2 linked regions of the Variovorax paradoxus genome follow. The protein of the gene in region 1 interacts with the protein of each later gene in a pairwise test. Links are inferred from orthologs where the notes say so. Each region holds a gene or a part of one and is shown in the gene's direction. Other genes may lie near its edges.

Evidence for each region.
Region 2: the proteins of glnK (region 1) and AACL56_RS14855 interact in binary tests that used the Escherichia coli proteins (3 or more experiments, as listed by UniProt). The link is inferred for Variovorax paradoxus from one-to-one orthologs.

The regions. Positions count from the first base shown.
Region 1 is NZ_LR743507.1:820,068-826,134, forward strand. The notes cover bases 1,036-3,815. They hold glnK (P-II family nitrogen regulator), read left to right. Parts: upstream 1,036-2,146; coding sequence 2,147-2,485; downstream 2,486-3,815. Other genes in these bases: AACL56_RS03850 (TorF family putative porin), read left to right, coding at 1,207-2,079; AACL56_RS03860 (ammonium transporter), read left to right, coding at 2,515-3,815. Outside these bases: AACL56_RS03845 (YifB family Mg chelatase-like AAA ATPase), read right to left, coding at 1-987; more of AACL56_RS03860, read left to right, coding at 3,816-3,939; AACL56_RS03865 (SMP-30/gluconolactonase/LRE family protein), read left to right, coding at 4,128-5,060; AACL56_RS03870 (LysR substrate-binding domain-containing protein), read left to right, coding at 5,077-5,961. UniProt on the Escherichia coli protein: Involved in the regulation of nitrogen metabolism. Regulates the activity of its targets by protein-protein interaction in response to the nitrogen status of the cell.
Region 2 is NZ_LR743507.1:3,243,231-3,249,663, reverse strand. The notes cover bases 3,288-6,433. They hold AACL56_RS14855 ([protein-PII] uridylyltransferase), read left to right. Parts: upstream 3,288-3,626; coding sequence 3,627-6,233; downstream 6,234-6,433. Other genes in these bases: AACL56_RS14850 (sensor domain-containing diguanylate cyclase), read left to right, coding at 6,337-6,433; map (type I methionyl aminopeptidase), read left to right, coding at 3,288-3,604. Also shown: purL (phosphoribosylformylglycinamidine synthase), read right to left, coding at 1-2,543; more of map, read left to right, coding at 2,780-3,287.

The DNA.
Region 1 (6,067 bases):
CAGCGCCTCGAGGGCCGACCTCGCGAACTCCGGAAATTCGTCGAGAAAGAGCACGCCGCGATGCGCGCGCGAAATCTCGCCCGGCCGCGGCGGCGAGCCGCCGCCCACCAGCGCCACCGCGCTCGAGGTGTGATGAGGCGCCGATGTGGGCCGGCACATCCATCGCTCGGCCGCGAAGCGCCCGCCAAGGCTCGCGATGGCCGCGCTCTCCAGCGCCTCGTCGATGCTCATGGCCGGCAGCAGCCCCGCGAAGCGCTGCGCGAGCATCGATTTGCCCGAACCCGGCTCGCCGACCATCAGCAGGCTGTGGCCGCCGGCCGCGGCGATCTCGAGTGCGCGCTTGACGCCCGCGTGGCCCTTCACGTCGCACAGGTCGGCGTAGCGCGGCGCGGGTGCACCGGGCGCGGCCTCGATGCGCGACCAGCCGTCGTTCGCTTCGGGTTCGCTCGATGGCGCCTGTGCGCCGTTGCCGGCCAGGAACTGCCGCACCACGTCCAGCAGGTGCGTGGCGCCGTACACCTCGCCGCCTGGCACCAGCGCCGCTTCGTGTGCGCTGTCCATGGGCAGCACCAGCCTTGTGGCCACGCCGCGCGTGTGCAACGCCAGCGCCATCGCCAGCGCACCGCGGACGGGACGCAGCTCGCCCGACAGCGAGAGTTCACCAGCGAATTCGTGGCCGGCCAGCCGGGCGTTGTCGATCTGCCCGCTGGCAGCGAGGATGCCCAGCGCGATCGGCAGGTCGAATCGGCCCGAGTCCTTCGGAAGGTCTGCAGGCGCCAGATTCACGGTGATCCGTTTGTTGTTCGGAAACTCCAGCCCCGCGTTCTGGATGGCCGAGCGCACCCGCTCGCGCGCTTCCTTGACCTCGGTTTCCGCCAGCCCGACCAGCGTGAAGCTGGGCAAGCCGTTCGCCAGATGCACCTCGACCGTGACGCTGGCAGCTTCCAGCCCCAGCAAGGCACGGCTTTGCACCAAAGACAGACTCATTGTTTTCCCTCTCCCCAAGATGGTGCGCCTGCGTGGGGCGCGCCGCCGTGGTGCAGCGCCCTGCGCAACTGCAACCACTCGCAACGAGGGTTGTAACGATTTCGCTCTCTGCTGCGACGCGGCCCGCCGTCTTGCGCAGCCGTATCCGTGCACTTTGGCACGCTCCCTGCTTTGAGCCTCCCAGGTCCAACAACACACCACCTTGCGAGGAGTTTCCCGATGACGCACCGTACCGCAGCCCAGGCGCTGATCGTTCTGGCCACGGCCCTCTCCGCTTCGGGCGCCGCCCTGGCCCAGGCCACGACCGATGCTGCAGCGGCCGCTCCCGCCCCTGCCTCCAACCTGACGGCCAACGTGTCGCTGACCACGAACTACAAGTTCCGCGGCCAGGACCAGGACATGCTGGGCCGCAACGACTACGCGAAGACCAAGGCCTTCAAGCCGGCCATCCAGGGCGGCTTCGACTACGCCTTCGGCGACAGCGGCTTCTACGTGGGCAACTGGAACTCCAGCGTCAACTGGCTCCCGGGCAACAGCATCGAGAGCGACCTGTACGGCGGCTACAAGTTCAAGGCCGGCCCTCTCGACATGGACGTCGGTGCGCTCACCTACATCTACCCGGGCAACTCGGCCGGCAACACCACCGAGCTGTACCTGGGCGCCACCTACGCCAACGAGACTTTCGGCTCGTTCACCGCCAAGTACTCGCACACAGTGTCCAAGGACTACTTCGGCTACGCCGGCAACAAGGCCGGATCGGGCCTGAAGGGCCGCAACACCGGCTACCTGAACCTGTCGTACTCCAAGGAAATCGTGCCCAAGGTCACGCTGAAGGCCGCCGTGGGCTACACGCACATGGCCAGCGACATCCGCGGCCTGGGCTACAAGAGCTATGTCGACTACAACGTGGGCGCCTCCTACGACTTCGGCAACGGCCTGTCGCTGACCGGCTCGGTGCAGGGCGCGAACAAGAAGAGCTCGTACCTCGCCGTGAGCAACCCGGGCGTGGACTACGGCTTCGGCACGTTCGGCACCACCTACTACTCGCCGAACAAGGCACGCTTCATCCTGACGCTGACGAAGACGCTGTAAGGCACAGAACAACGAGGTGCGGCCTACGTTGCCGCACCGATTCATTTCCATCCGAAGGAGAAAACTCATGAAGCTGGTCACAGCCATCATCAAACCGTTCAAGCTCGACGAGGTGCGCGAAGCACTGTCGGCCATCGGCGTGCAGGGGATCACCGTCACCGAGGTCAAGGGTTTCGGCCGCCAGAAGGGGCACACCGAGCTCTACCGCGGCGCCGAGTACGTGGTCGACTTCCTGCCCAAGGTCAAGATCGAAGCGGCCGTCTCCGACGACCTCGTCGACCGCGTGATCGAGGCCGTCGAGGGTGCCGCTCGCACCGGCAAGATCGGCGACGGCAAGATCTTTGTCTACAACCTCGAACAGGTGGTGCGCATCCGCACCGGCGAAACAGGCCGCGAAGCCCTCTGACCGTTTCCAGGCCCGAAAGAACAACGACTATGAAAAAACTGCTCGTCTCTCTTGCGTTCGGTTTGAGCGTGCTGGCTGCCGGCACCACCGCCCTTGCACAAACGCCCGCGGCCACGGCCGAGGCCCCGGCTGCGTCGGCATCCGCGCCCGCCGCCGCTGCCCCTGCGGCAGCTCCGGCACCGGCGGCCGCCGACGCCGCTCCCGCAGCGCCGGCCGCCGCACCGGCACCGAAGATCGATTCCGGCGACACCGCCTGGATGCTGACCTCGACGCTGCTCGTGATCCTGATGACCATCCCCGGCCTTGCGCTGTTCTACGGTGGCCTGGGCCGCGCGAAGAACATGCTGTCGGTGCTGATGCAGGTCTTCGTGATCTTCTCGCTGATCAGCATCCTGTGGGCCGTCTACGGCTACAGCCTGGCCTTCTCGGGCGAGGGCAACTTCTTCGGGGGATTCGACAAGATCTTCATGAAGGGCATCACGCAGGAAACCTTCGGCGCGCTGACCACGATTCCCGAATACGTGTTCGTCGCCTTCCAGGGCACCTTCGCGGCCATCACCGTGGCGCTGATCGTCGGCGCCTTCGCGGAACGCGCCAAGTTCTCGGCCGTGCTGCTGTTCTCGGTGCTGTGGTTCACCTTCAGCTACGTGCCGATCGCCCACATCGTGTGGGGCGGCGGCCTGCTGGGCAAGGACGGCGCGCTCGATTTCGCCGGCGGCACTGTGGTGCACATCAACGCCGGTGTGGCCGGCCTGGTCGGTGCCTACATGGTCGGCAAGCGCGTGGGCTACGGCAAGGAAGCCTTCACGCCTCACTCGCTCACGCTCACCATGGTCGGCGCTTCGCTGCTGTGGGTCGGCTGGTTCGGCTTCAACGCCGGCTCGGCAGGTGCTGCCAACGCCGTCGCTGGCCTGGCCTTCGTCAACACCGTGCTCGCCACCGCTGCCGCGGCGCTGTCGTGGATCCTGGGCGAGAGCCTGCACAAGGGCAAGGCCTCGATGCTGGGCGCCGCGTCCGGTGCGGTTGCCGGCCTGGTGGCCGTCACGCCCGCCGCCGGTTTCGTCGGCCCGATGGGTTCGATCGTGCTGGGCCTGCTGGCCGGCCTGGTCTGCCTGTGGGGCGTGGGCGGCCTGAAGCGCATGCTCGGTGCGGACGATGCATTCGACGTGTTCGGCGTGCACGGCGTGGGCGGCATCCTGGGTGCCATCCTGACCGGCGTGTTCGCGGCCAAGGGCCTCGGCGGCACCGGCGGTGCGACGCCCGACACCTTCGCCATGGGCGCACAGGTCTGGATCCAGATCAAGAGCGTGCTGCTCACCATCGTCTGGTCCGGCGTCGTGGCCTTCATCGCCTACAAGATCGCCGACCTGACCATCGGCCTGCGCGTGTCGGAAGAAGAAGAGCGCGAAGGCCTCGACATCTCCTCGCACGGCGAGACCGCGTACAACCGTTGATCTGCTTTGGCCGGGTTGCCTTCGGGCAGCCCCGCCACCGAAACGACCACCACCATCTACAAGAACAATTCTTCGTAACGAGTTTTTCAAGCGAGGTCTCCTTTGGATGTTCAGCCCGCGAGCGCTCCGGCGCCAGCGGGCTTTTTTTTGTCTGCCGCCTTCATGGCCGGGGGCACAATCGCGACACCATGTGGACCACCCTCGAAGACAGTCTCTGCGAGCTCGGCGAATCGCCGTTCTGGCACCCTGAAGAACGCGCGCTGTACTGGCTCGACATCCCCGGGCGCGCCGTGCTGCGCACGCGCGGCGACATCGGCTCGGCCGACGCGAAGGTCGAGCGCTGGGCGCTGCCCACCGAGCCCGGCTGCATGGCGCCCGCGCGCAGCGGCGGCTACGTGATCGCGCTGCGCGACGGCATCTACCGCGCCCGCGCATGGGGCGGCGAGCTGGTGGCCATGGCGCGCGTCGAGCACGACGTGCGCACCATGCGCTTCAACGACGGCAAGTGCGACGCGCTCGGCCGCTTCTGGGGCGGCTCGCTCAACGAGGCGAAGGACAGCGCCAACGCCGCGCTCTACTGCCTCGACGCGCGCCCCGGCACCGGCATCTCGCCCACCATCACGCAGATGGCCAACGAATCGACCACCGCCAACGGCCTGGCGTTCTCGCCGGACGCCCGCACGCTCTACTGGGCCGACACCGCCGCGCACGTGGTGTGCGCCTGGGACTGGGACGCCGAAGGCAACTCGCTCTCTCGCGCCCGCGTGTTCCACCAGTTCGACGCCAAGCCCGCGGGCTGGACAACCGACGCGCCGCAGGGCTACCAGGGCCGCCCCGACGGCGCCACCATCGACGCGCAGGGCCACTACTGGGTGGCGATGTTCGAGGGCGCGCAGCTGCTGCGCTTCGCGCCTTCGGGCGAGATCGTGGCATCGGTGCCGGTTCCCGTGCAGTGCCCGACCATGCCGTGCTTCGGCGGCGACGACCTGCGGACGCTGTTCGTCACCAGCGCGCGCAAGGGCCGGCCCGTGGCGGAGGTCGAGCGGCTGCCCGCGTCGGGCATGGTCGTGTCCACGCGCGTCGATACGCCCGGCCTGCCGGTCAGCTTCTTCGAGGACTGAGCGCCCGCCGCCGCGCATGGCCTTGCAGCACATCCCGCCGATCCAGTGCCTGCTGACCTTCGAGGCCGTGGCGCGGCTGCGGCATGCGGGCCGCGCGGCCGACGAGCTCTGCGTGACGCCCAGCGCGGTGAGCCACCGCATCCGGCAGCTCGAGTCGCACGTGGGCTTCAAGCTGTTCGGGCGCAGCGACTTCAGCCTCACCGCCGACGGCGCCGCGTACCTCGCCAACGTGCGTACCGGGCTCGCGGCGCTGCAGGCCACGCCGATCGGCGGCAGCGCGGCGCAGCGCGCCACGCGGCTGCGCATCGCGGTCACGCCCACCTTCAGCCGCCAGTTCCTCATGCCGCGGCTCGAGCTGTTCCGCAACATCTACCCCGACATCGAGCTGGTGCTGCAGGTGTCGATCCCGCTGCTCGACGTGACCGCCGAGCAGGCCGACCTGGAGGTGCGCTACGGCCCCGGCGGCTACGCCGACTGCGAGCACCGCCTCGTGCTCGAGGAGCAGGTGGTGCCCGCCTGCAGCCCGAGCTACCTCAACGAGTTCGGCCCGTTCACAGGCTTCCGCAGCGCGGCGGAGATCGCCAGCGCACGGCTCATCCGCAGCCCGCTCGAGCCCTGGGGGACGTGGTTCGCGGACTGCGGCCTCGACCAGCCCGAACCGCTCATCGGCTCGCAGTTCAACGACCTGGGGCTGGTGTACGACGCCGCAGCCAGCGGCTTCGGGGTGGCGCTGGTGCGCCAGAAGATGGGTGCGGCGTGGTTCGAATCGGGGCGGCTGGTGGCGCTGTCCGAGCGGGCCGTGCCGTCGCCGCACCGGCACTACATCTGCTGGCAGCCGGGCACGCTCGAGCGCTGGGAATGCGCAGCCTTTGCCGACTGGCTCGAGCAGAGCCTGCGTTAGCGCAGCGCCGGCGCGTCCGCAAAGTTCTCTCAAGCGCCCGGCAAAAATCCTTCAACCCGAGGCGCCCGCATTTTTCGTAGAGTGCACACGGCTCCCGGGATATTCC
Region 2 (6,433 bases), 2.4 Mb from region 1 along the record:
TGGTTGAGCGTCTGCGACAGGATGCTGCCTGCCATGCGGTGCTTGCCCTGGCCCAGGTCGACGAGCACCAGCGTGGTGTCGGCTTCTTCGGCGTCGAGTTGCGGCGTGAGCGTGCCGCGCACGTCGGCCAGCGAGGCGAAGGCGGTCACGATCAGGCTCACGGGCGAGGTGACCCGCTTGGCTTCAGCGCCGTCTTTCCATTGGGTGCGCATGGACAGCGAATCCTTGCCGACCGGAATCGATACGCCCAGTGCCGGGCACAGCTCCAGGCCCACGGCCTTCACCGTCTCGTACAGCGCAGCGTCCTCGCCGGGCTCGCCGCAGGCGGCCATCCAGTTGGCCGACAGCTTCACGCGTGAAAGCTCGATCGGCGCGGCCAGCAGGTTCGTGATCGCCTCGGCCACGGCCATGCGGCCCGAGGCCGGCGCGTCGAGCGCGGCCAGCGGCGTGCGCTCGCCCATGCTCATGGCTTCGCCGGCAAAGCCCTTGTAGTCGGCGAGCGTCACGGCGCAATCGGCCACGGGCACCTGCCACGGGCCGACCATCTGGTCGCGGTGGCTCATGCCCCCCACGGTGCGGTCGCCGATGGTGATGAGGAAGCGCTTGGAGGCCACGGTCGGGTGCGACAGCACGTCGATGGCGGCCTTCTGCAGGTCGACGCCCGTGAGGTCGAGCGGCTTGAAGACGCGTGTCAAGCTCTTCACGTCGCGGTGCATCTTGGGCGGCTTGCCGAGCAGCACGTCCATCGGCATGTCGACGGGCTGCACGTTGGCGCCTTCGTCTGCCACCAGCAGCTGGCGCTCCTCGGTCGCGACGCCCACCACCGAGAACGGGCAGCGCTCGCGCTCGCAGAAGGCCTTGAACTGCTCGAGCGACTCCGGCGCAATGGCCAGCACATAGCGCTCCTGGCTCTCGTTGCACCAGATCTCCTTGGGCGCCATGCCCGACTCTTCGAGCGGCACGGCGCGCAGGTCGAAGCGCGCGCCGCGTCCGGCGTCGTTGGTCAGCTCCGGAAACGCGTTGCTCAGGCCGCCGGCGCCCACGTCGTGGATCGCCAGGATCGGGTTGGCCGCGCCCTGCTGCCAGCAGTGGTTGATGACCTCCTGCGCCCGGCGCTCGATCTCGGGGTTGCCGCGCTGCACCGAGTCGAAGTCGAGTTCGGCCGCGTTGGCGCCGGTCGCCATCGAGCTGGCGGCGCTGCCGCCCATGCCGATGCGCATGCCGGGGCCGCCGAGCTGGATCAGCAGCGAGCCGGCCGGGAACTGGATCTTCTTGGTCTGCGTGGCGTCGATGCTGCCAAGGCCGCCCGCGATCATGATCGGCTTGTGGTAGCCGCGCTGCACGGTGTCGAGGTCGCTCGCCACCGCCTGCTCGTACTCTCGGAAGTAGCCCAGCAGGTTGGGCCGGCCGAATTCGTTGTTGAACGCTGCGCCGCCCAGCGGACCCTCGGTCATGATCTGCAGCGGGCTGGCGATGTGCTCGGGCTTGCCGTAGTGACCATCTTCAGGCCACAGCTTCGACACTGTGAAGCCGGTCAGGCCGGCCTTGGGCCTGGAGCCGCGGCCGGTGGCGCCCTCGTCGCGGATCTCGCCGCCCGCGCCGGTGGAGGCGCCCGGGAACGGGGAAATCGCGGTCGGATGGTTGTGCGTCTCGACCTTCATCAGCACGTGGCTCAGCGCGCTGTCTTTCTGATAGCTCTGAGAACCCGCGGCCGGAATGAACCGTTCGATGGTCGCGCCCTCCATCACCGAGGCGTTGTCCGCATAGGCGATGACGGTGTGCTGCGGGTTCTGCTTCTCGGTGTGCCGGATCATCGAGAAGAGGCTCTGGGGCTGGGCCTTGCCGTCGATGGTGAACTGGGCGTTGAAGATCTTGTGGCGGCAGTGCTCGCTGTTGGCCTGCGCGAACATCATCAGTTCGACGTCGCTGGGATTGCGGCCCAGGCGGGTGAAGGCATCGACGAGGTAGTCGATCTCGTCCTCGGCCAGCGCCAGGCCGAAGCCGGTGTTGGCCGCGACCAGCGCGGCGCGGCCGCCGGCCTGCACATCGACCTGCGCCATGGGCTGGGCCGGCAGTTCGCTGAACAGGCTGGCCGCCTGCTCGACGGTGGCCAGCACCGATTCGGTCATGCGGTCATGCAGCGGGCCGGCCGCGGCGGCCAACTGGTCGCCCTCGAGCACGGGCGCCTTGCCGATCAGCGGGGCCTTGAGTTTCAGGTGGTACTGGGTGACGCGTTCGACCCGGCGCAGCGCCAGGCCGCAGTTGTGGGCGATGTCGGTGGCCTTGGAGGCCCAGGGCGACACGGTGCCCAGGCGGGGTGTCACGACCACCGAGGTGGTCGATCTGGCCGGCGACTCGAAGGGCTCGCCATAGGTCAGCAGTGCCGCGAAGCGCTCGCGCTCGGCGGTGCCGAGGGCGGCCTCGGTCACCACGAGGTGGACGAAGCGGGCCGAAATGCCCTCGATGCGCGGCTCGATGGCCTGCAGCTTCGGCAGAAGCTGGCGTGCGCGGAAATCGCTGAGTGCGCTGCCGCCCTCGAACATGGTTACGACAGGAAGGGCTTGAGGTGCGGGCTGCGTCACGGTCGGTGGGGCCTCGGGGGCGCGTTGGAAATCAAGGAATCGAGGCGGATGGCCGCTGACTGGGGCCATCCGCGTTAACCCGCAATTTTAGGCCAACCCCGGGCCGCCCTGCGCTGGCCACCTCATTGGAGGGCAGCGGGGACACGAAGTGGCCCGCGTCGGGGGCAGGTTCACCTGCTGGATGGGATAATTCCGGCATGAGCATTAACTACAAAGACGCTGCGGGCATCGAAGCCATGCGGGTCGCCTGCCGCCTTGCCTCCGAGGTGCTGGATTACCTCACGCCCCTCATCAAGCCCGGCATCACGACCAACGACGTCGACCGGCTCGCCGCCGAATACATGGTCAAGCAGGGCACCACCTCCGCCACGTTGGGCTACATGGGCGCGAGCAGCGTCCCCTTCCCCAAATCGCTCTGCACCTCGGTCAACCACGTGGTCTGCCACGGCATTCCCAATGACAAGCCCCTGAAGAAGGGCGACATCATGAACGTCGACGTGACCGTCATCAAGGACGGCTGGTTCGGCGACAACAGCCGCATGTACGTGATCGGCGACGCCTCCATCGCCGCCAAGCGCCTGTGCAACCTCACCTTCGAGGCCATGTGGCACGGCATCATGCAGGTGCGCCCCGGCGGCCACCTGGGCGACGTGGGCCATGCGATCCAGAAGTTCGCCGAAGGCCAGGGCTTCTCGGTGGTGCGCGAGTTCTGCGGCCACGGCGTGGGCCAGCGCTTCCACGAGGAACCCCAGGTCCTGCACTACGGCCGCCCGGGCACGATGGAAGAGCTCAAGCCCGGCATGATCTTCACCATCGAGCCGATGATCAATGCCGGCAAGCGCGACGTGAAGGAAGACTTCAAGGGCGGCCAGTACGACGGCTGGACCATCGTCACGCGCGACCATTCGCTGTCGGCCCAGTGGGAACACACCGTGCTGGTCACCGAGACCGGCTACGAAGTGCTGACCCTGTCCGAAGGCAGCCCGCCGCTGCCCTCCTTCGTCACCTCCACCAAGACCTGACGCGCCCGCGCGTTCCCCGCACGTGATCGAAGCAGCCAAGATCGACGTGGCGACGCTGCGCGAAGCCTATCGCGCCAGGAAGCTCGCCCTTTTCGACACCCTGCGCTTTGCACGCGCACCGACGCGCAGCGTGCACACCGTGCTGCGTCAGCTCTCGGCACTGGCCGACGAGACGCTTGCCTCCCTGTGGCAGGACGCCGGCTTCGGCGACGCGCTTTCGCTGGTCGCCGTGGGCGGCTACGGGCGCGGGGAACTGTTTCCGTATTCGGACGTCGACGTGCTGCTGCTGCTGCCGCCCGAAGGCCATGAGAACGCCATCGAGCCAGCCCGCATCGAGGCCTTCATCGGCCACTGCTGGGATGCGGGCCTCGAAATCGGCTCCAGTGTCCGTACGCTCGAGGAGTGCCTGGCCGAAGCCGAAAAGGACGTCACCGTCCAGACCTCGCTGCTCGAGGCGCGGCTGATCACCGGCGACAAGAAGCTTTTCACCGCCTTTCGCCGCCGCTTCGCCCGTGCCATCGATCCGCAGGCGTTCTTCGTGGCCAAGTCACAGGAGATGCGGCATCGCCACCAGAAGTTCGACAACACCCCCTACGCGCTGGAACCCAACTGCAAGGAATCGCCGGGCGGCCTGCGCGACCTGCAGACCATCCTCTGGATGACCAAGGCCGCCGGCTTCGGCAGCCGCTGGGACGACCTCGCCAAGAATGGCCTGGCAACCTCCTTCGAGGCCCAGCAGATCAAGCGCAACGAGGCCCTGCTCTCGCTCATCCGCGCCCGTCTGCACGTGATCGCCAACCGCCGCGAAGACCGGCTGGTGTTCGACCTGCAGACCGCGGTAGCCGCGAGCTTCGGCTACGAGGGCGAATCGCAGCGCAAGTCGAGCGAGGCGCTCATGCGCCGCTACTACTGGGCCGCCAAGGCGGTGTCGCAGCTCAACCAGATCCTGCTGCTGAACATTTCCGAGCGGCTGCAGCCCAGCGACGAGCAGCACACGCCGATCAACGAGCGCTTCTACGAGCGCGCCGGCCTGATCGAGATCGCCAGCGACGACCTCTACGAGCGCGAGCCGCATGCGGTGCTCGAGACCTTCCTGCTGTACCAGAAGACCATCGGCGTGAAGGGCCTGTCGGCGCGCACCCTGCGGGCGCTCTACAACGCGCGCCACGTCATGGACAGCAAGTTCCGCAACGATCCGGCCAACCATGAGACCTTCATGCGGATCCTGCTGCAGCCCTACGGCATCACGCACGCTTTCCGGCTGATGAACCAGACCTCGGTGCTCGGACGCTACCTGCGCGTGTTCCGCAGCATCGTGGGGCAGATGCAGCACGACCTGTTCCATGTCTACACGGTCGACCAGCACATCCTGATGGTGCTGCGCAACGTGCGGCGCTTCTTCATCGCCGAGCATGCGCACGAGTACCCGTTCTGCTCGCAGCTCGCCGCCGGCTGGGACAAGCCCTGGATCCTGTATGTGGCCGCGCTCTTCCACGACATCGCCAAGGGCCGCGGCGGCGACCATTCCACGCTGGGCGCGCGCGATGTGCAGCGCTTCTGCAAGCAGCACGGCATCGCCCGCGAGGACGCCAGGCTCATCGAATTCCTTGTGGCCGAGCACCTCGTGATGAGCCAGGTCGCCCAGAAGCAGGACCTGAGCGACCCCGAGGTCATCGGCGCGTTCGCCAAGCGCGTGGGCAACGAGCGCTACCTGACGGCGCTGTACCTGCTGACGATCGCCGACATCCGGGGCACCTCGCCGCGCGTGTGGAACGCCTGGAAAGGCAAGCTGCTCGAAGACCTCTACCGCTACACGCTGCGCGCGCTGGGCGGCCGCATGCCCGACCCGGATGCCGAAGTCGAGGCACGCAAGCGCGAGGCGCTGGTGCAGCTCGCGCTGCACGCCCAGCGCTTCGAGGCGCACAAGGCGCTGTGGGACACGCTCGACGTGGGCTACTTCATGCGCCACGACGCCACCGAGATCGCCTGGCACGCCAAGCAGCTCTCGCGGTTCGTGCCGCCGAAGAACGTGCAGGTCGATCCGAAGGCGCCACCCATCGTGCGTGCGCACCTGTCGCCAGTGGGCGAAGGCCTGCAGGTGGTGGTGTACACGCCCGACCAGCCCGACCTGTTCGCGCGCATCTGCGGATATTTCGACCAGGCGTCCTTCAGCATCCTGGACGCCAAGGTGCACACCACGAGCAACGGCTACGCGCTCGACACCTTCCAGGTGGTGACGACTTTCCTGCCGGACCACTACCGCGACCTGATCAGCATGGTCGAGCAGGGCCTGGCGCAGACACTCACCGAGGCCGGCGCCCTGCCCTCGCCCAGCATGGGCCGGGTCTCGCGCCGGGTGCGCAGCTTTCCGATCAAGCCGCGCATCAGCCTGCTTCCAGACGACAAGGCACAGCGCTGGCTGCTCAATATCTCGGCGAGCGACCGCGCCGGCCTGCTGTATTCGGTGGCCCGGGTGCTGGCACGCCATCACTTGAACCTGCAGCTCGCCAAGGTCACGACGCTGGGCGAGCGGGTCGAAGACACCTTCCTGATCAGCGGCCCCGAGCTACAGGGCCAGAAGACGCAGCTCGCGATCGAGACCGAACTGATGGAAGCGCTTGCGTCCTGACCGTCCGGTCAACCCGCAGATTCCCGAGCAGCACAACAGGTCATGCGGACTCCGGCGAAGCGAAAGCCGGTGCGAACGGTCCATCACCGTCAAAATGTCGGTCATGGAATCTTTGATCGAACAACTTTCCGACTCGGTGTCTTCCGCCAAGACACTCGAAGACCTCGCACGGCCGATGCTCGAAATGCTCGAGACCGTGA